DNA from 3 places in the Clostridium sp. DL-VIII genome. Region 1 is predicted to be linked to each of the others. Evidence: riboswitches for the same ligand, from Rfam matches in the RefSeq annotation. Region 1 holds a riboswitch; each other region holds the start of a gene.
What was found. A riboswitch is a leader RNA that binds a small molecule or an ion and turns the genes downstream of it on or off. The one in region 1 is predicted to bind cyclic di-GMP.

Region 1 (7,519 bases):
GAAAAGGGAATATTAACAGTATAGGTACATTTATTAAGAAAGGAATGTTTAAAAAGGTTTCGATATATTTTGGGGAAGGTATAGAAGAGTTATTTGGTGATGCCATATGTAGTTCGTTAAAGGAAGCTGATATTCAAATTTCTCAAACTGGAACCATATCAGATATAAAATTTGAGGAGGTTAGTATAAAGGCTTTTGAAATATCAAATGATGTTGAAGCGTTAATCGGAGTAGGTGGAGGGAAAGCCATTGATGCAGTGAAATATATGAGCTTTTTAAAAAAAATACCATTCATCAGTATTCCAACATCAACTTCTAATGATGGATTTTCAAGTGCTGGTGCATCACTACTGGTTAATGGGAGGCGTATGTCTCTTCCAGCTAAAACTCCGTATGGAATAATTGTAGATATTGATGTCATTAAAGGCGCACCTGAAAAATTTATATTTTCAGGAATAGGAGATTTGATATCTAATATCACTGCTTTACATGATTGGAAATTTGAAGAAGAGAATGGGAAAGCAATTATTGATGATTTTGCAACTATGATATCTAAAAAGGCAGTAAATAGTTTTGTAAGAACCGAATTTAAAAGCATTAAAGATGATCTGTTTCTGAAAGAGCTAGTTGATTCTTTAACCTTAAATGGGATTTCTATGGAGATTGCAGGAGATAGTTCTCCAGCCTCAGGATCAGAACATTTAATTTCACATGCTCTAGATAAATTTCTTGAGCATCCTGAACTTCATGGGATACAAGTTGGTATTGCAACATACATTATGGCAAAGGTACAAGATCATAGATCTGAAAGAATAACAAAAGTATTAAAGGAAACAGGTTTTTTCGAGTATGTTAAAACATTAAAATTAAAAAAGGAAGATTTCAGAAGAGCTATAGATGAGGCTCCGCTTATAAAGCCTAATAGATATACATATATTCATGTTGAGGAAAATAGAATACTTGCTAAAAAGATAGTTGATGAAGATGAAGTGTTAAATAATATCTTAATATAAAGTATATATGCTGCTTCATAAATAAAGCTGAATAAATATTTAGATGAAGGCAAAACTAATCGTGTATTTATTAATAATTAGAGGAGGCAGGTTTATGAAAAAATTGGAAAAAGGTGAACATGAGAAAGCAATGGAGAAAGCTAAGAAAATGCTTGATAAAGGGTGCGGAATGAGTGAAATAGTAAAAGAAACTAATTTAAGTGAGGAAAATGTGCTGAAAGCAAAAAGAAAATGGGAAGAGTTATCATAAAAATTATTAATAAACAATTAATTTGTTATTTATAAGTTGAATAATAAAACTTACTTTATATAACTATCAATATGTCGCAAAGATTTAATAGCGATATGTTGATAGTTTTTTTATTTAAAAATATAATTATCTATGAATAAATATGCAATAATAATGAATATAGTGTATAATATAATTATATTATTAGAAATAGAGGGAACTACTATGAATAGCATTATATATCAATATATAGATTATACAAATGAAAAATTTAAGGAAGTGATAGATTTAAGATTTAATATTTTATTTAAACCATATAGCAAAATTAGTAAATATGATTACGATGAATTTGATCATATAAGTTTTCATTTAGTGGCATTAAGGGAAGATAAAGTTATAGGATACTCAAGAATGACTAAAGTAAATGATAAAGGCAAAATCACTAACGTAGTTGTTAATCCGGAATACATAAAAAAAGGAATTGGATTTGAAATGATGAAAAGGCATATTTTTAAGGCTGAAGAAAATAATATTGGGCATTTATACTTAAATGCAAGGGCAGACACCATCAATTTTTATAAAAAAATCGGATTTGAGTGTAAAGAAGACATGTTTTTATCTGAGAAAAGCGGATTGATGCTGCAGAAAATGTGCTATGAAGTGAATTTAGTAAGATAGTATTAGAGAAAGGATAAATTTGATATAGATTATAAGGTGTTTTTGAATTATTACATGCATATGAAAAATATTTAAGTCTAGATTGAATATAACGGAACAGAAGGAATTATTGTAGAAATATGCAACTAATATTGAAAAATGTAAGAAAATGGAGTAGTATATAGTGTATATATTGATAATAGTACACTTATTGAAAGGTAAGGTCACAAAGCCATGGGTCTAAGGAATGTTATGTCTATGATTGCCAGGCTACTAAGAGGAAGTTGTTAAGAATAAATGTTTATGCTTTTATTAGGTGTCTATTATTAATTAATAGGCACTTTTTCTATGTATAGGAACTATCTGAAGGGGAAGGATTAATAAAAGTTTGTTTTTTATAAACTAATGGAAAATAGTTTTTTGAAATTAGTGATGTCAATGCTTATTGGAGTATTAATTGGTTAAAAGGTCACAAAAAAGAGAGTAGCACATGCATTTTTTATTTGTATTAATTAAAAATGTATATTTATAAAAAGTAATGTAAAGTGAGGGAAAAGTTATGGGAGTAAGATTAAGTTGTATTGATGTCTGTCATGGTTCTAAAGTTGTTTCAAATGATTTTTACATAAAGCATTTCGAACAACAAGATAAGGATGTGAGACATTTGTTAGAAGATGTAATGGGAAGAGATAAGAGATATATGTTTGATGAAGGCGAGAATTCTCTATCCTTATCCATAAAAGCTGCAAAATCTGTGTTAGATAAAGCAGGTTTGCAGGGGAGTGATATAGATGTATTAGTTTATTCGTCGATATTATCGGAATATGTATCACCTCCAACATCGATTTTGTTGCACAAAGAATTAAATTTAAAGGAAAATGTAATGTGCTTTGATATGAATGCAAACTGTGCAGGCATGGGAGTTGCTTTGGAGAATATATCAAATTATTTAATGTCCTCTAAACATGCAAAGATGGCTCTAATAGTTGGATGCGATGATGATAATTCCTTATGTGATACTAATAATGAAATATGTTATGGAAATTATGGACATGCTGCATGTGCAATAATCTTAGAAAAAGTAGATGAGAATTGTGGGGTGATTGACACTGAATATTATATAAATACAGAAGTTAGTGATAAAGTTTTGTATCCAAGTAATGGTTTTTCAAGTTTTTTTAAATCTAAAAATGTTGATGAACTTTGGTTAAAATGGACACCATTTGATACAGGAGTATTTATGTATCCTGCTACAGAAATAATGACGAAAGTCATAAAAAATGCAGGATTAACTAAAGATGATATCAGTATGTTTTGTTTATCACAACTTGCATTTACTAATACGAAGAAAATAAGAGAACTTATGGATTTAGAGGATGATAAAACAATATATATAGGGAATGAGTATGGATATACAGGTACTACTAGTCCGTTTATAGCATTATATGAATCCATAGAACGAGGCAAAATTAAGAGGGGAGATTATATTGTATTTTGGACATTCGGAGCAGGCTCTCAGAGTATAGTAATGCTATATAAATATTGAAATATAAATAATTAATGTAATATATAGGGGGTAAAAATGGATAAAAAAGAAAGTTTTAAAATAAGGTTCAATAAGAAGACGCTTAAATTTGTGTTAATAATATATATGATATGTTGCGTCCTGTCATTTATATTCTATTGTGGTTTGAAATTATTTGGCTTTAATGATGCTATAAGTGTAAAATCTTTAATATTACTAGGAATATTTGTTGCTATTTATGCTATAGTGCTACATAAGTGTTATAAGCTTACACTTGCTAAAAATGGCTTTAATATCAAAGCTTTTAATGTAACAAAGGGGATACTTTTATTTATAACTTATTTTCAATATTTATATTTAAACTTTACAATGCACTTAAATTCTTTATGGCTAGTAATTTTCTTCTTTACTATTCTTGGAGCGTTATTTTTTGATGTAAAAATGATTAGTGCATCGATAATTTTGAGTATTATATGTCAAGTTATAGTTTTTATAAACAATCCTTCAATTTTTTTAGCTAAAGAATTTACAGTGGCAGAAGCATCTATGACAATTATTACAATTCTGATAACTTTAACATTAGTTTTTGTTGTCGTATATTTTGCATCAAGTTTGTTAGAATCAATTGGCGAAAAAGAAAGTCAAGTAGAGGAAGAGAAGGAAAAAATATTAAATTTGTTCCAAAGTATAACTCAAATTTCAAATACGGTTTTAGCATCAAGTGAAAATTTAAGTGTTGCTATTGAAGAACAAACGAGCTCTCTTTTAGAAGTATCAGGAACAAGTCAATCTATGTCAAAAGACTCAGGTGAAATGTTAAACAAATCAAATAAGAATAAGGAAATATTAAATACATTACTAAGTGCTAATGAAGTAGTTACTAATAAAACAAAAGATAATGAAACTAAAGTAAAAGAGTTTATTGAAATTACTGATAAAAATCAAGAGGCTTTAAATAATACACTGTCAATTATTAATGATATAAAGAATAATATACAAGATACTTTTAAGTCTACAAATGATTTGGAACAAAAATCAAGAGAGGTAGATGAAATATTAAAGCTTATTGGAGATATATCAGAGCAGACAAATCTTCTTGCATTAAATGCATCAATTGAGGCGGCAAGAGCTGGAGAATATGGTAAGGGATTTGCAGTTGTAGCAGAGGAAATAAGAAAATTAGCAGAAGGAACAAAGGAATCACTTAATCAGGTAAGTGCAATAGTGGAAGAATTGAAAAACAATATAAATTTAGTTCAAAGACAAATGACTGATAATAATGAAAAGTCTCAAGTAGGGAATAATATTATTAATGAAACTGTAAAAGGAATAAATAATATGACTTCAAATTTAAAATTATTCAGTAATAATATTATGGAAATAAATAAGGCATCTAATACATTATTTACAGAGACTAAAAATGTAGTAAATTTTAACGAAGAAGTAGCTAATTTAATTAAGGATACAATTTCAAAATTTGAAACGGTGACAGAATCTATAGCTCAAGGAGCTGCTACTAGTGAAGAAATAGAAGCGAGTATTAATGAATTGAAGAATATTGCTGAGGATATGAACAAGCTTATTAAATAAATATTATATCAGAGTTTGTGGAAGGATACATAGAGACTTAATGGTATAAAACCAATAGCATATTACTACATTAAATAGTAGCAAAAAAAATAATTTGATTGCTTTTTGTGTCAATATATCCAGTTAATATAAATGATGTTAATAAAATTTAAAAATGTTTTGTAAGTTATTGAGTTCATTTCCTTAATGTGCTATAATCTAAAGAAAATAAATTATAACATAATTTTCTAATTATTATATAGTGATGCACCGTGGTGGAGAATTGTTAGATATACATCATCAGGTTGCGCACAATTCGCTAGACCGACAATACTTAGTTCTTTTTTGAGTTTTGATTATGTTGTAGTATTGGGCCTAGGATGAAATGTCACAACCAAATACCTGAAGATTATTAAGAAATATTTTAGGATTATCTCCAATTCTATATAGATGGGAATAATCCTTTTTATTAAGAATAAAATATGTGTTTTAATAAAAACATGCAGGAGGGTTATAATACCATGTGGGGAAAATTTATAATAGAGTATTTAAAATCACCTAGAACAGTAGGAGCTGTAGCACCTAGTTCTAAAAAGCTTGCTGAAAAGATGGCTTGTGATATTGACTATGAAAATGCAAAGTGTATTGTTGAGTATGGACCAGGGACTGGGGTATTTACTGAAAGATTAGTGAGAAAAATAAAAAAGCAGACTTTATTAATGCTTATCGAATATAATGAGGAATTTTGCAGGCAGCTAAAAGAAAGATATAGTAATTATAGTAATATTGTAGTTGTAAATGATTCGGCAGAAAATATAGACAAGTATCTAAAAAAATATAATATTAAAGAAGTAGATTATGTAGTTTCTGGATTACCATTTGCAAGTCTACCAAAAAGTATGTCAAATATAATATTAAAAAAGACAAGAGATATCTTAAAGAAAAATGGTTTGTTTATAACTTTTCAGTATACATTACTTAAGAAAGGTTACATAGGAAGTTATTTTAAGGATATAAGCTTAGAGAGAGTTATATTCAATTTACCACCAGCTTATGTTTTAAAATGCCAAAATACATAAAAATATTTTTGTGTTTTGAAATATAATTAAATGTCAAAAGTGGGATTTTAAAAAATTGAATAAGATTAATTAATAGTTAGTGTGAAATCCATGACAATATCTTTTATAGATATTATCATGGGATTTTTTTATTTAAGAATTTATTTGAAAATAGAATTAGAATGAGAGTTAATTCTATTTTCATTTTTATCTATTTTAAATTCATCAATTTTGCTGCCTTTTGAACTTATAGCTGAAACATTAATGTAATTTGTTTCAACATCTACAACTAAAAAGTGATATACGGCAATTGGAGGGATTACAACTCCTTTTTTACTTGTATATTTGTCTCTGAGTTTTTCACCGCCGCCACCTGTAATTACCTGTGTAATACTGTTTTCGTAACAAAAATTTTCATTGCTGAAAGAAGCATCAATTACTTTTCTTGAATAATTGTGTTCATGACCTGAAAAAACTATATCTATATTGTACTTATCAACAATTTTCCAAAATTCATCTCTACATTCTGGATATAAATCAAGGCAATGACCTAAATGAGCTCCAGTTGGAAAAGCTGGTGAATGAACAAAAACAAACTTATTTCTTTTAAACTCTGAAGCTTTTTCTTCGAACCACGCAATCTGATCTTTACCAATTCTATGAGTTAAACCGGGATGAAAAGCATTTAGAATTATAAATCTCATATCGGCAATGTCTATATAATACACTGTTTTATTATAAGCATAAAGGTATTCATTGGGAGTTAAATCATTATAAACCTGACTAAAAATTTTTTCGAATCTGTCATTTAAAGGCTCTATATTAACTTCATGATTCCCTATTACAGGAAATAACGGTTTGTTTGGATGATACTGTTCTATTATTCTCCTTAATTTAGTCAATTGAAAATTTAATATTTCTTCTTTAGAACTACCTGCAACAGTATCTCCACACATTACAATAAATTCTGGTGCTGGTCTTAATTTACATGATTCATGCATTAGCGTTTTAAGTACTTTTTCATTTATGCCATTTTTTTTACCCTTTGAATCACTGAAAACTATAAACCTCATTTTTTCTCCTCTCAAAAACACAATTTTGCAATATTTTATTTGCAGTATTGTAACCATTTAGCATAGAGTTCTGGTTTGTTTATTTTTACAAAGCTCAGGAATTGCTCTTTATATCCTGATTTTTTTAGGCTATCAATAATTAGATAGGGATATATGGTTCTTTTTTTCATGACTCTGGCTGTATCAATAAGCTTGATATCATTTGATGGTGTAAGGAAAATGTGAAATGGAGCGGCATCTAAGCGAGTGTAACCTACTAAATCCATAGCTTCGTAAAGCTCAATAATTTTATTTGAAACATCTTGAGTAAGAGGATGTAATCTTAAATATTTATCCAATTCAATACCTTGTATATATTCTCTAATAATATAATTTGTATCAAAGGCATAAAGTTT
Region 2 (7,519 bases), 160 kb from region 1:
AATGGCTCCTGCTCTTAAAAAATTCACGGAATTAAGTGATGGACTAGTGTTAGTTACTGGACCAACAGGATCAGGGAAAAGTACTACTCTTGCAGCAATGGTTAATGAAATAAATATGAGTAAAGAAAAACATATAATAACTTTAGAAGAACCAATTGAATATATATATGAGAACAATAGATCTATGGTAAACCAAAGAGAAATTGGGCAGGACACTAAGAGTTATGCAGATGGATTAAGAGCAGCACTTAGACAAGACCCAGATGTTATATTAGTTGGAGAAATGAGAGATCCAGAAACAATAGAAATAGCTTTAAGGGCAGCCCAAACTGGACATTTAGTTTTTTCGACTTTACATAACATGGGGGCAGCTAACAGTATATATAGAATTATAAACTCTTTTGAAGCTGGACATCAAAATGAAGTGAAGATTCAGTTATCGTCGCTATTAAAGGGAGTTGTTTCTCAAATTTTATTACCTAATGCATCGGGAGTAGGTAGAGTTGCAGCAATGGAAATAATGGTGTGTACTCCTAGCATAAGAAATTTAATTAGAGAAGGAAACTATGAACAAATAAATAGCTTCATTCAAATGGGTTCTAAGTTTGGAATGCAGACAATAGAGATGGATTTAAGAAGGCTTGTAAATGACAATTTTATATCCAGACAAGAGTATGAAAAGTGGGTACAAAATGATAGGTAGATATAATATATAAGTTTGAGTTAAATTTTAGTAAAAATCTATAGAAATTATGGAATGATTAGATATAATATGGTAATATGTAAATAAATTATATTTTATATATAATTATAAAATATAATTTATAAGAAATTGCTATAATATTGGTAAATATATATAAAATTAAATAATTATTGAAATTTGTAAATATTATTATTTATAAGAAATCAATATGGAAACAATGATTCATATATTTATTTTGGGCACTTTATATATGAGGAGTTAGTAGTGCAACCGGCCTTTGTTTTTTATTAAGGTCGGTATTTTTTTGCGCAAAAGTGGAAGTAAGCATTTAAAGAGATATTATTTATTGATAAATAATATTTAAATTCAAAACAATATCAAAAATATTGAAAAAATGTAATTTAAAGTATAAAATATAAATATGAAAATATTACATAATATTTTAAAAAATGGTAAAAAGGAGAGGTGATAGATTGGAAGTTGTCTTCATAGCTGTTTTAGGATTGGTTATAGGAAGTTTTTTGAATGTATGTATTTATAGAATCCCGATGGAACAATCAATTGCGTTTCCACCGTCACATTGTACAAACTGTAATCACAAATTAATGTCTTTAGATTTGATTCCGGTAATCAGCTATCTTTTTCTTGGAGGAAAGTGTAGATATTGCAAGGAGAAAATATCAGTAAGATATCCTCTTATAGAAATTCTTAATGCAGTATTATATTTACTAATATATTTTAAATTTGGATTAACCTTAATTACATTAAAGTATTGCATATTAGCATCAATTTTAATTGTAATTGGAATGATAGATTATGATACTCAATTTGTTTATACAAGTACAACACTTTTTGGTGGCATTATGGCATGTGTATTTATAATAATTCAAGCTGTTGTTTATAAAAATGGAATTCTTGACTTGATTTTAGGTGGAGCAATAGGATTCGTCATCATAGGTTTAATAGTATTTTTAACTAAAGGAATGGGTGAAGGTGATATTGAAATAGCAGCTATTTGTGGATTATTCCTAGGAGTTAAAGGGATTTTAATTGGATTATTTTTAGCAATAATAATAGGTGGGGGCATAGGAATAGTTATATTATTACTAAAATTAAAAAAAGCAAAGGAAAAGATAGCGTTTGGGCCATTTATAGCAGTTGGAAGTTTGATTTCTATGCTGTGGGGCGTTGAAATATTAAAAAGTTATTGGAGTTTTTTTGAGTAAAATGTAACATAATATTCACTTTCTTAACACTTACATGATTGAAAAATATTAGAAAAAATTTCAACTTATAAACATTAGGAAAAAAATTTTGTAAATAGAAAAGAAAGGTACGACCCAAAATGGCAACTGAAAAAAGAAGATTGGGAAATATTCTGGTAAATGCAGGCAAAATTACAGGATATCAACTACAAGAAGCGTTAAAATCTCAGAAAGCCTTAGGTAAGAAGCTTGGAGAAATATTAGTAGAAAGTAAGATAATCACAGAAGAAGACATAATAGAGGCAATAGAGCAGCAAACAGGAATTAAAAAAGTAGATTTAAATTTGATAAATTTTGATAGAAAAGCAATAACGTTAATACCACAAAATTTATGCGACAAATATATCTTAATTCCTTTTGGTTTTGATAATAATAGAATTAAAATTGCTCTCGCAGATCCATTAAACATTTTCGCAATTGATGATGTTGCAATATCTACAGGGTTTGAAATAGAATCCTTTATCTCTAAAAAAGACGATATTAAAAAATTTATAGGTATATACTATAGCAGTCAACAAGTTAATAATGCAGCCATGCAACTTTCTAAAGAAAGCACTAAAACAAGCAAAAGCATTAAAGCAGTAGATGAAATGAATGAAGTTAATAGTGCACCAGTTGTAAAGATGGTTGATTACCTTTTTAAGAATTCAATAGAGATGAAAACATCTGATATTCATATAGAACCATTTGAGCATGAAATAAGAATAAGATATAGAATAGACGGAAAGCTCCAAACGGTAAATACTCTAGGAATAGAAAGTTTGGGACCGCTAGTTACAAGAATAAAGATACTTGCAGGACTTAATATAGCAGAAAAAAGAATACCACAAGACGGAAGAATAATGGTTAATGTTGATGGTATGGAAATAGACCTTAGAGTTTCTATACTTCCAGTAGTTAATGGTGAAAAGATTGTTATAAGAATTCTAAATACAGGAGGATCTGTATTAGATAAAAAACAACTGGGAATGAGTGATGATAATATAAATAAATTGAATAGAATAGTATCAAATCCTCATGGAATAATTTTGGTTACAGGACCAACAGGAAGTGGAAAATCTACAACTCTATATTCTATATTAAATGAATTGAACTCTAGCAGTGTAAATATAATCACAGTAGAAGATCCGGTTGAATATACAATGAATGGAATAAATCAAGTAAGTGTTAATGAAAAAGCAGGATTAACATTTGCAAGTGGACTTAGAAGTATACTAAGACAAGACCCAGATATAATCATGATAGGAGAAATTAGAGATGAAGAAACCGCAGAAATAGCAACCAGAGCAGCAATTACAGGTCATTTAGTTTTAAGCACTCTTCATACTAATGATGCACCGTCATCCATAGCAAGACTTGTAGATATGGGAGTTAAACCATATTTAGTTTCTACTTCTGTTGTTGGGGTAATGGCTCAAAGATTAGTTAGAAAAATATGCAATAACTGCAAAAAAGAATACGAAGCTAGTGAATATGAAAAAGAAATTTTAGGACAAGATGTAAATGAGCCGTTAATTTTGTATAAGGGCAAAGGCTGTGGCTATTGCAATCAAACTGGATATTTAGGGAGAATTGGAATTTATGAAATTATGGAAATGACAAGAAAACATAGAGAAGCCATAAATTCGGGTGCAAATTCAGATATCATAAGAGATATTTCAATAGAAAATGGAATGAAAACTTTGGAAAGCGAATGTAAAGATCTGGTATTGCAAGGAATGACAACTATTGAAGAACTTTCAACAATAGCAACTTTATCAATTGACATTTGAAAAGAGGTGAGGGACATTGGGAAAATTTAAATATAGAGTTATGAACTCAGATGGGGAAAAAGTAGAAGGAACTTATGAGGCAAATTCTAAAAATGAGGTTATAGACTTTATTTCAGGTAATGGATATTATCCTTTAATGGTTGAGGAAATAACAGAAAGTGCTAGTATAAAAATAAAGTTTAATAAGAAAGTGAAAATTAAAGATATATCAATATTTTGTAGGCAATTTTACACTATGCTAAATGCAGGAGTACCAATTTTGGCATGTTTAGAGATATTATCGGATCAAGTAGAAAATCAAAAATTAAAGGAAACAATAAAAGCGGTAAATGAAGACGTTGAAAAAGGTGAAGTATTATCAGATTCCATGAGAAAACATCTAGATGTATTTCCAGAATTATTAATTTCTTTAGTAGCATCAGGAGAAGCAAGTGGTAACTTAGATGCAATAATGTTTAGAATGTCAACTCATTATGAAAAAGAAAATAAAATTAATAATAAAGTAAAAAGTGCAATGATTTATCCAATAATATTAAGTTTCGTAGCAGTTATAGCAGTTATATTTATATTAACTTATGTAATGCCAACATTTACTCAAATATTTGAAGATACTGGTACAAGCTTGCCTTGGAGTACTAAACTTTTACTTGGAGCAAGTAGTGGCATAAAAAACAACCTTATCTTTATCATAATATTTGTAATATTACTTACATTCGGACTTAATATATTTTTGAAGAGTGATAATGGAATATTGTTTACAAGCAATTTAAAATTAAAATTGCCTTTGTTAAAAAAGCTTAATCAAATGATTATAGTATCAAGATTTACTAGAACATTGTCTACGTTGATAGCAAGTGGATTACCACTTATAGATTCAATAGAAATTGTTTCAAATGTCGTAGGAAATAAAGTTGCTGAAGCTGCACTACTTAAGATAAAAGATAATGTAATGAGAGGGGAAAGCTTATATTCATCAATGAAAGAAAGTGAAGTTTTTCCGTCAATGTTATATTCAATGGTAAAAATAGGAGAAGAGACAGGTTCACTAGATGATATATTAAATAAAACAGCAGATTTTTATGATGAAGAATTAGAATCAATTATTCAATCTTCAGTAGCAATGATTGAACCAATTTTAATAATTGTCATGGGGATTGTACTTGGATTTATGATTATATCAATAATGTTACCAATGTTTGATAGTTACACTAAAATTCAATAAAATTGTTGATAATGCATAATGTGAGATCCAGAGTGCATTAAAATATATGAAATTTAGGAGGGTTAAAAATGAATTCATTACTAAACAAAAGGAAAAATGAATTACAAACAAATAAAAAGAAAGGATTTACGTTAGTAGAACTTATTATAGTTATTGCGATTATTGCAATATTAGTAGCATTAGCTATTCCTAAGTTTGGAGCTGTTATAGAAAATTCTAATGAAAAAGCAGATCAAGCAACAGCTAAGAATATTGCTACAATAGTAGCACAAGAAATAGCTAATGGAACAGCGCTTACTCCAGGACCAGTTACAACTGATGATGATGATGTGATAGGATCTAAACTAGATGGAACTAAAACACCAAAAGCTAAAAAGGCTGGAGAGGCAACAACTTTTACTTATGCAGTTGATGCTACTACAGGTAATATTACTGTAAGTTATACAAATGGGAAGGAAGTATATCCAGACTACGCAGCTGGCTCTAAGTAATTCATAATAAGGAATCAATCAAAACCATCTAAAATTCACGTGTAAGATTTAGTCTTACACGTGAAACTTAATCAATTAAAATGTATTTGGAGGGCTATATGAATATTAAAAATAAGAAAGATGATACAAAAGGAAATAAAAAAAAATTAGATATCAGAAATTTGTTAAACATGGATATAAGAGATTTGAAAATAAAGTTTTCAAAAAAAATAACTGTGCAAAACAACTTTGGTAGATACGAGAAAAAAAGAAAAATTATAGCCTTCGATATAGGAAGTTTTAATATAAAAATAGTAGTTGGGATGTACTATAAAAATGATTTAACTATAGATAAATATATTGTAATACCAACTCCAAAAGATGCAATCGTAGATGGAGAAATTAAAAAAGAAGAAGAACTAGTAATTAGATTAAGGAAAGCCTTAAATGAAAATGTAATAAAAGCAAAAGATGCAATTTGTACTACTAATTCTACTTTAATTATAAATAGGGAAATTATAATTCCCAAAGTAGAAGAGGAAGAAATGAATACAGTTGTAAGATATGAAATTCAACAATATCTACCTATAAATTTAGATGATTATGTATTACAAGTTACTATATTAAATGAAGAAGAAATAGGTGGAGTAGAAAAGCTTAATGTACGTGTTATAGCATACCCAGAAAAAATAGCTAGGGAATATTATAACTTTTTGACAAAGTTAGATTTAAAACCTTATGTTTTAGATGTTAATTATAATGCAGTAAATAAATTTATTAATATGACAGAAATGAATAATAAATACGAATATAATTCAAGAGATTCAGTTGCTTTTATTGATATGGGAGCGAGCTTTATCGATGTTAATATATATAGAAATGGACAATTAGATTTTACCAGAATAATAAAAGCTGGTGGAAATGATATTAATAATTTTTTTTATGAAATCAATGGATCAAAATTTGAAGAAATAGAAGAACTAAAATTAGAAAGAGTAGATTTATTAGATGAAGAAGATTCCATAAATATAGAAGTTAAACATATTGTAGATGAATGGATAGACAAGATAGAAAAGATAATTCAATTTTATAAAAATAAGAGTGTAGATAATAATATTGAGAGAATTCTTATTTTTGGTGGTTGTTCAAAACTAAGGGGTTTTGAGACATATATGACAAATAAAATAGGAATAAATACAAAGAGAATAAAAGGAATTTCTAGAATGACCTTTAAGTTTGATGATGATAATAAACCTGTTGATGATTTTATCAATGTCATTGGATCAGTCATAAGACTTTAATAGGGGGAAGTAGTTATGAAAGATTTAAATTTTTTTGAACCTTACCAAGGAAAGAAGAAAGAAAAAACTAATGCGAAAATTTATATTTATGGAGCTATGGGAATAGTAGGAGTATTAATAGTTATAACATTAACTATTAATACTGTTAGTATAATAATGTTAAATAGGAGTATAGAAGATTATAATAAAAAATTATCGAATTCACAAACACAACAGGAACTAAAAGAAGCCGAAGATATAAATAAGCAAATAACTACATTAAAACAATATGATAGCGCTTTGACTGATGTTGCAGTATCTGTTAAGGAAAGAGATAATGTCTCTGATACATTATTAAATGATATAAGCTCAACAGTACCAAGCGAAGTTTCATTTAAGAATTTAGATATAGAAAATAATACAGTATCTATAAAAGGCGTATCAACGAATAGAACCGCAGTTGCAGAATTAAAACATAATTTAAGTGAGTTATCAAATATGCAAGATGTTTATGTAAACTCAATAGATAATTCAAGTGCAGTAGAAGGAGAATACTCCTTTGATATAAAATGCGTGTTAAAGGATGTTGAGTAATATGAAGATAAGTAATAAAGAAAAAATAATGTTATATATTTTAGGAATTATACTAATAGGTTTTGGATATTACAACTTTGTGTACTCTGTTCAAATAAATAAAATTCAAGAAAAAACTAAACAAAAAAATGAACTTGAGCAAAAGTATACTACTACAATGAATACAATAAATTCGATTGAAGATAGAAGAAGTGATGTGAAAATATTAAAAGC
Region 3 (7,519 bases), 720 kb from region 1:
AACCACCACATTTGCAATAAATAAAGAACTAATAGAAAATGTATTCAAATCACCACTTTCTGATGAACTTAAACGTAGATTTCAAGGTTTCAAACCCAAAATGAAAGAAATTTTAAATAGCTCAACTTATAAAAACTTTATAAGTGAACTAAAGGAAAAATATAATATTAACTTCCCTGATTTCTCCAATAGATTCACCAAAAGAGGTATGATTAACCTCGTATACACTTCTAGGTATTTTCAGCCTTATGGAGATAACTTTGATGAGAGTTATAAATTTATTGGTCCATCTATAATTAATAGGAACGAGGACATTAATATCGACTTAAAAAATGACAATCAAAAGATTGTTTATATCTCCTTAGGAACAATATTCAATAATTCTATAGATTTTTACGAAAACTGCTTTAAAGCTTTTAGTAATATGGATGTCAAAGTTATTATGTCTGTGGGTAAAAATACTGATATTACTAGTTTAAGCGATATTCCATCAAACTTTATTGTCCGTAATTATGTACCACAGCTTGAAATACTAAAACATTCTGATGTATTTATTACTCATGGGGGTATGAATAGTACAAATGAAGGTTTATATTACGATATCCCGCTTATTCTTATTCCTCAATCTGTGGATCAGCCCTTTGTAGCTAATAGAGTTGCTGAACTTGGTGCTGGAATTGTTCTTGACAAAAATGAGATCACCCCAGAAATATTAAATGATTCAGTAACTAAAGTTCTTTCTAATATGGATTTTAAAATAAACAGCAAAAAAATTGGTGAATCTTTAAGAGAAGGCGGAGGATATAAAAAAGGTGTTGATGAAATTCTAGCTTTAATAGATTAAAAATCTACATGAGATTCTTTAACAATATATATATAAATCTACATGAAAAGTATTATGTAAAATTAATTTTCTTATTTTCCCTTCTAACCATTAAATAAAAAGCCAAATCTTAAAGATAAAACTTTGGCTTTTTATTTATTCCTATCTAATACTGATTTAATGCATGTTAAAATAAGTAATTAATGTCTTCCTCATACTCTATTTTTATCTAGACTATAACTGTGTATTTTGGCTAAATTCTAAAATACTATGCCCTTTAAATCGTCAACTTTTATTTTTAATAAGGTTGACAATATACCGTAATAATACTATACTAATTTTAAATTTGTTTTGAAATGAAATTTGGGAGTGACTAGATATGAAAGAATTAACCGAAGAGATTATAAACGGCAGGCGCCTAAACAGAAGCGATGATTTAAAATTTTTACTAACTACAGATTTAGAAGAGCTATGCATGGGAGCTGATAAAATTCGTAAAAAATTATGTGGTGATAAAGTTGATCTTTGTACCATAATTAATGGGCGCAGCGGTGGATGCAGCGAAAACTGTAAATTTTGTGCTCAATCTGCTCATCACAATACTGAAATTAAGGAGTATGGCTTTTTAGATCCAGACATAATACTAGAAGATTGTAAGAGAAATGAAGCAAATGGTGTTCATCGTTACTCTATAGTAACAGCAGGAAGAGCTTTAAATGGTGCAGATTTTGATAAAGCTGTACAAGCTTATAAAAGAATGAAAAGAGAATGTTCAATAAATTTATGTGCTTCACATGGATTTCTATCAGAAGAAGAATTTATTCGTTTAAAAGAAGCCGGAGTCACAATGTATCATTCAAACATTGAAACTTCAAAAAGAAACTTTCACAATATTTGTACTACACATTCATATGAGGACAAGATAAGAGAAATTAAACTAGCTCAAAAAGCTGGATTTAAAGTTTGCTCTGGTGGAATAATAGGAATGGGTGAAACTTGGGAAGACAGAATTGACATGGCAGTGAGCTTATACGAACTTAATGTTGTATCTATACCAATTAACGTATTAATGCCTATAAAAGGCACTCCTTTAGAAACTGTAAAAAGAATTTCTATAGAAGCTATTTTGCGTACAATAGCAATTTTTCGTTACTTAAATCCGACATCATATATTCGTATGGCTGCTGGAAGAAGCTATTTCAAAAATGGCGGCAAAAGAATTTTCTGTTCCGGTGCTAATGCAACAATTACTGGAGATATGTTAACTACAGTAGGAAATAATACATACCAAGATAAAATTATGCTAACAAACCTTGGCTTTAACATTGAAAAATAAAATAACATTTAATACAAAATTATAAGGAGACTGAAATTATGGAAAATACTAATAAAATGAGCACTCGTCAATTGACTTTAATTGCTGTAATGACAGCTGTTACTTGCGTCTTAGGACCTTTTTCACTACCAATTGGACTAGTACCAATTTCATTGACTAATTTGGTAATTTATATTGCAATATATTCATTAGGGCAAAAAAAGGGAACTATTAGCTACATAGTTTATCTTTTAATAGGTGTTATAGGGCTTCCAGTATTTTCAGGATTTTCTGGCGGATTTGCTAAGCTAGCTGGACCAACAGGTGGTTATTTGATCGGATTTATTTTTATGGCATTTATAAGCGGCTTATTTATTGATAGATTTTCAGGTAAAATCTATATGTGCTTTATAGGAATGACATTAGGTACCATAGTTACATACTTATTTGGTACTACCTGGCTAGCATATGTTGCAAAGATTCCTTTTAATGCAGCTTTCTCTGCTGGTGTTATCCCTTTTATTCCTGGAGATATAATAAAAATATTACTCTCTTCCTTGATAGGGCCTCAAATTAGAAAAAGACTAATAAACGCTGGCTTATATGATTAATATTAAATAAATTCTATTACTAAAATAAAGATAGACTCTCACAAAATACTCAGTCTATCTTTATTTCATTAACATATAAAATTAAACACACTTCTTTTCTTGTTAGCTTTTAAATGCTTTCTTATAATTTTCTAATACTATTTTAATATAATATTCTATGGCATTTCCTAATTCACTAAAATCTTTGTATTTATCCAAATAATAACACCTATACATTCTATTTATAGTATAATTTATACTGCAGCTATTAAAGCCGCTCTCATCAATATATTCCTGAAAATGGATACTTTTTCGATTTAAATTTATACGAACTTCTATTTCAAAATCTGGTGCTATAACTATCTTATTATTTGAATATAACAATTTATTTTCATTACATAAAACTTGAATGTGCTGAATTATTATTTCTTCATCCATAATTCTACCTCCAAATATTACTTAAGCATATCTTATGTACATTCATTAATTATTATACTTTTTTATATTTCAGCGAATTTTTTTACTTAGTAAAATACAATTTTACCATATTGTTGTAACATAACTGTAACAATAACATGGTAAACTTACATAATTAGTAAGAGGTATTTACTATACATATTATTATATTCCAGCATAAAATTGTAAATACATGTCATAATTTGCATTATAGTTTATTTTGAAAAAATCGTTTCATGTAGTTTATAATAACTATATGTATAAATTAGTAAAAAGAGGTGTTATTATGATTAAGTTAAAATTGTTTCAGTTAAAATTTAGAATATTTTTAAGAAAATCTATTCTAAATAAAATGTTAAATTTTCTTTTACCTAATAATAAATTTGTTATTATTATTTCTCAAAACTTAGACAAGCACATTGTTATATATCATAAGATAATGCATGAAGTTTATCATTCAAAACTTCCAAAAGCTAATTTTAACTAACTTTTAGAATAACTACTTTACTTTAACTAGCATTGGCTTTATTTACGTCTCTATTTATATAGCAGTCTAAAAGCATTTTTAACACTACGATAAAAAGTAGTAGACATCTTTTACATTCTTATTTTTAATATGGTCCTATCTAATTCTTTTATATTTAATAATCTCTTTTTTAAATACGGAGATATACCTACATATCTTTCTTTAGGGTGCTTATCATGTATCAACACATTCTATTTTCTTATATATAAGATTCTTTAATTCTGCATATTTCTATATTTTTTACTCTTGTATTAAACAACATAGAAATTTTATATCTTATAAATGAATGTTATAAAAAATACAGCGTTTAAGAACTATTTATATATCAAACTCACTCTATTTTTTTCTTATTTGTATGTTATCATCATACAATGTTTTATTATATTGTAGAGCATATTAATTCATATATTTCAATATAAAATTTAAACAAAAAATAAGAGCAATAAAGATTCCTCTCTACTACTCTTATTTTGTAAATATAGATGTTTTCTAATAGACTTGGGAATATCTATTAGTATTATTATGTTTGTTTATATAATAACACATTATTACTAAATATTCAATATATACTAATAATAATTATTATTTTAAAAGATAAAAAGAGCCCGGCAAAGCTTACACTCTTTTATAACTAAGTTCTTCAATATGCTTATATTCATAATTATATATTATTCTGAAAGTATTTTATTTACTAGTTTAGTTAGCTCATCAATAATCATGTCTTTTTTTATAAAATAAGTAGCACCTAATGCTTCGCAAACACGTAATTCATTAGAAAAATTATTCTCCCCACCATCTGAAAGGACAATTACTTTTATGTCTTTATTTTCTTCTCTTAGTTCTACTACAAGTTCCAATCCAGTTTTTTTTGGCATATATATATCCGTAATCACCAAATCAATGTTACCTAATTTTTTATATATCTCAGTGCCTTCTTCGCCATCGCAGGTTTCATATACATTATAATTTGCCTTTTCTAAAATAAGCCTTATAAACTTTCTAACACTTGAATTATCCTCAACTACTAATATATTTTTTTGCTTTTCATTCATATTTTTCAACCTCTCTTTTTCATTTTATAATATAAATTCCATACTAAATCTAATACTTAATTTTCTAATATTAATACCATTTTCATAATATGAACAAAAAAAAACAACTTAAACTAATCAAAAAATATTAGCTTAAATTGGTCGGTTGCACTATTAACTCCAAATTCTCAAAGTGCCCATATAGAGAGAATTTTTCACCGTTTCCACATTTTTTATATTTTTGTATAATTTTATATCTTTGTATGTATATATTATTACATTAATGCAAAAAAATCAATAAATTTAAAATTATTGATTATGAAAAATAAAAGCAGACTAAACATTTTTATCCGAATCTACCTTATATGGCTATTTGTGCAACTTAATCGAATCAGTAGAATTTGAAATTTCTTCAGCACTATCATTTGTACTAGCTGTTAGTTAAAGACTTGTATGCAATTCTTGTATATCCAGTTTGCATACACAATAAACATGTATAATTACCGTAGTGTACCGCAAAAATAATATATGTGTCGCCTACAGCATTTCCGGAATTATTTACTATTAATGCTTTAGGCAATTTTCCACTGTTCAATTTGTTTACTCAATTGCTTATTACGTCTTATATTGTAGGATAACCATTTTGGGTTAATTGTTATAAAAAATAAGACTAAGAAATTTTTATAGTTCCTTAGTCTATTATCAATAATAATATTTATATTTAACTGTATACAAACAAACCCGCTATATACCCTAATAACCCCGAACATAATATTGCCAATATTTTAAATATTGGAATTTGATTTTTTATTTCCATAAACTTAATCCTCTGTCTTTCAAAATCTTGTATTTTAATAATTTAATTATAGCATGTACAATTGTTATTATCTACCGAGTGGCTCGTTCTATCTTTTATTTATATTTATTTATAATTTATATTGATTTAATATATTTGACATAATCCTGTCACAAACCAGTAATATAATAAAACTATGATGATAGTTAAAGCATTATTATTTCCCCTAAAATAATAATAATAATATATATAACACAGTATTCAGGATAACTATTAAATGGTTATCCTTTTTATTTTGTATTTAATTTACTAATAGTTTATATTGAGTTAATATAATTGACATAATACTGTCACAATAATCTTATATACTTAAAACATAAAGTAATTAAAGCATTATTATTTACCCTTATCAAATAAAAAGAATGACTTATTCCCCTAAATAAGTCATTCTTTTTTTATTTATTCTTTTACAACTAAAATATTTTCATTATTATTAAAGTTAATTCCTCTAATTGTGTTATTGTATATTTTTCTTTTATGACATAAAAAAATAAATTCATATCGGATATATAAGAATTAATAGTTTTATTACTATAATTTTTTAATTTCAATTCATAAATAAATTCAATAAATTCATTTAAAATATCTTTAAATAACAAAAAACACCTTCTCCATTTCAAAAAATAGAGTCAGTGTTTTTATAATGTATGTTATCACAAAGCATTAATATATAAATTTCAAAAGTAGTTTATTTAAACCCAGTGTTATTCAATATTTGAAAGCTTTTCTCCCATGATTACACCCATTGCTGAGGCCATCATCAAGCCTCGTGTCCAACCACTTGAATCTCCTAGACAGTGCAGACCTTTTATATTCGTCTCAAAATTTTTGTCTAAATTAATTTTATTGCTATAAAATTTAATCTCTGGACCATATAATAACGTTTCTCTGCTTGCAAAACCTGGAACTACTATATCCATAGCTTCAATAAACTTTAGAATATTTGTCATAGTTCTATATGGTATTGCAGATGTTAAATCCCCTGCTTCTGCATCTGGCAAAGTATGTCTAACATTTGATTCATACAATTCTTTTTCCCAAGTTCTCTTACCATCTAATATATCGCCATATCGTTGAACTAATATTTTTCCATTTCCAAGCATATTAACAAGTTCTGCAACCTTTTGACCATATTCGATAGGTTCATTAAATGGTGCTGAAAAATTATGCGAACTCAATATTGCAAGATTGGTATTGTCAGATTTTTTATCCTTATAAGAATGACCATTAACTATAGCTAAGTTATTGTCATAATTTTCTTGGCTGACAAAGCCTCCTGGATTTTGACAGAAAGTTCTAACCTTATCTTTAAATGGTGCTGGATGTCCTATAAGCTTAGATTCATAAAGTACATTATTTACGCTTTCCATAACTTCATTTCTAAGTTCTACTCTAACTCCAATATCAACTGGTCCTGCGCTATGCTTTATATCATGTTCAACGCACATTTCCTTTAACCAGTCAGCCCCCTTTCTTCCTGCTGCAACCACAACTTTATTAGAAAAGACTTCCTCATCCTTACTTCTAGTTAAGGAATCTGATATTAAAACTCCATATATTTCATTGTTCTTTATTAAAAGATTTTTAACTGTAGTATCAAATTTAATTTCCACTCCAGCATCCAATAAGTGATTTTGAATTTTTAAATATATTTCTTGAGCTTTTTCAGTCCCTAAATGTCTTATTGGACAATCTACTAGTTTTAAACCACCTTGAATGGCTTTTCTTCTTATTTCTTTAATTGCTTCATTATTCCCTACACCTTCAACTTTAGTATCCGCACCAAAGCTTAAGTATATTGAATCTGTATAATCTATGTATTCTTGTACTAAGTCAACACCTGCAAGTTCTGGTAAATCTCCACCAACTTCATGACTTAATGATAACTTTCCGTCTGAAAATGCTCCTGCTCCAGAAAATCC

Region 2: linked by a shared signal. The riboswitch ahead of CDLVIII_RS23965 (A24 family peptidase) and the one ahead of CDLVIII_RS23370 (3-oxoacyl-[acyl-carrier-protein] synthase III C-terminal domain-containing protein) in region 1 are both predicted to bind cyclic di-GMP.
Region 3: linked by a shared signal. The riboswitch ahead of CDLVIII_RS20055 (response regulator) and the one ahead of CDLVIII_RS23370 (3-oxoacyl-[acyl-carrier-protein] synthase III C-terminal domain-containing protein) in region 1 are both predicted to bind cyclic di-GMP.

The regions. Positions count from the first base shown of each region.
Region 1 covers NZ_CM001240.1:5,065,861-5,073,379, reverse strand. The annotation lists gene CDLVIII_RS23380 (iron-containing alcohol dehydrogenase family protein) at 1-1,013, shown strand, start outside; gene CDLVIII_RS31605 (hypothetical protein) at 1,108-1,263, shown strand; gene CDLVIII_RS23375 (GNAT family N-acetyltransferase) at 1,468-1,920, shown strand; cyclic di-GMP riboswitch class I at 2,091-2,177, shown strand; gene CDLVIII_RS23370 (3-oxoacyl-[acyl-carrier-protein] synthase III C-terminal domain-containing protein) at 2,459-3,445, shown strand; gene CDLVIII_RS23365 (methyl-accepting chemotaxis protein) at 3,482-5,014, shown strand; gene CDLVIII_RS23360 (rRNA adenine N-6-methyltransferase family protein) at 5,515-6,072, shown strand; gene CDLVIII_RS23355 (metallophosphoesterase) at 6,213-7,124, opposite strand; gene CDLVIII_RS23350 (hypothetical protein) at 7,160-7,519, opposite strand, start outside.
Region 2 covers NZ_CM001240.1:5,222,096-5,229,614, reverse strand. The annotation lists gene CDLVIII_RS23970 (PilT/PilU family type 4a pilus ATPase) at 1-703, shown strand, start outside; cyclic di-GMP riboswitch class II at 905-986, shown strand; gene CDLVIII_RS23965 (A24 family peptidase) at 1,177-1,929, shown strand; gene CDLVIII_RS23960 (GspE/PulE family protein) at 2,049-3,740, shown strand; gene CDLVIII_RS23955 (type II secretion system F family protein) at 3,757-4,962, shown strand; gene CDLVIII_RS30265 (prepilin-type N-terminal cleavage/methylation domain-containing protein) at 5,031-5,453, shown strand; gene pilM (type IV pilus assembly protein PilM) at 5,552-6,733, shown strand; gene CDLVIII_RS23940 (PilN domain-containing protein) at 6,749-7,306, shown strand; gene CDLVIII_RS23935 (hypothetical protein) at 7,308-7,519, shown strand, end outside.
Region 3 covers NZ_CM001240.1:4,344,762-4,352,280, forward strand. The annotation lists gene CDLVIII_RS20030 (macrolide family glycosyltransferase) at 1-844, shown strand, start outside; gene bioB (biotin synthase BioB) at 1,203-2,159, shown strand; gene CDLVIII_RS20040 (biotin transporter BioY) at 2,198-2,749, shown strand; gene CDLVIII_RS20045 (hypothetical protein) at 2,852-3,166, opposite strand; gene CDLVIII_RS20055 (response regulator) at 4,379-4,762, opposite strand; cyclic di-GMP riboswitch class II at 4,893-4,976, opposite strand; gene CDLVIII_RS20060 (hypothetical protein) at 6,011-6,196, opposite strand; gene CDLVIII_RS20065 (FAD-dependent protein) at 6,302-7,519, opposite strand, start outside.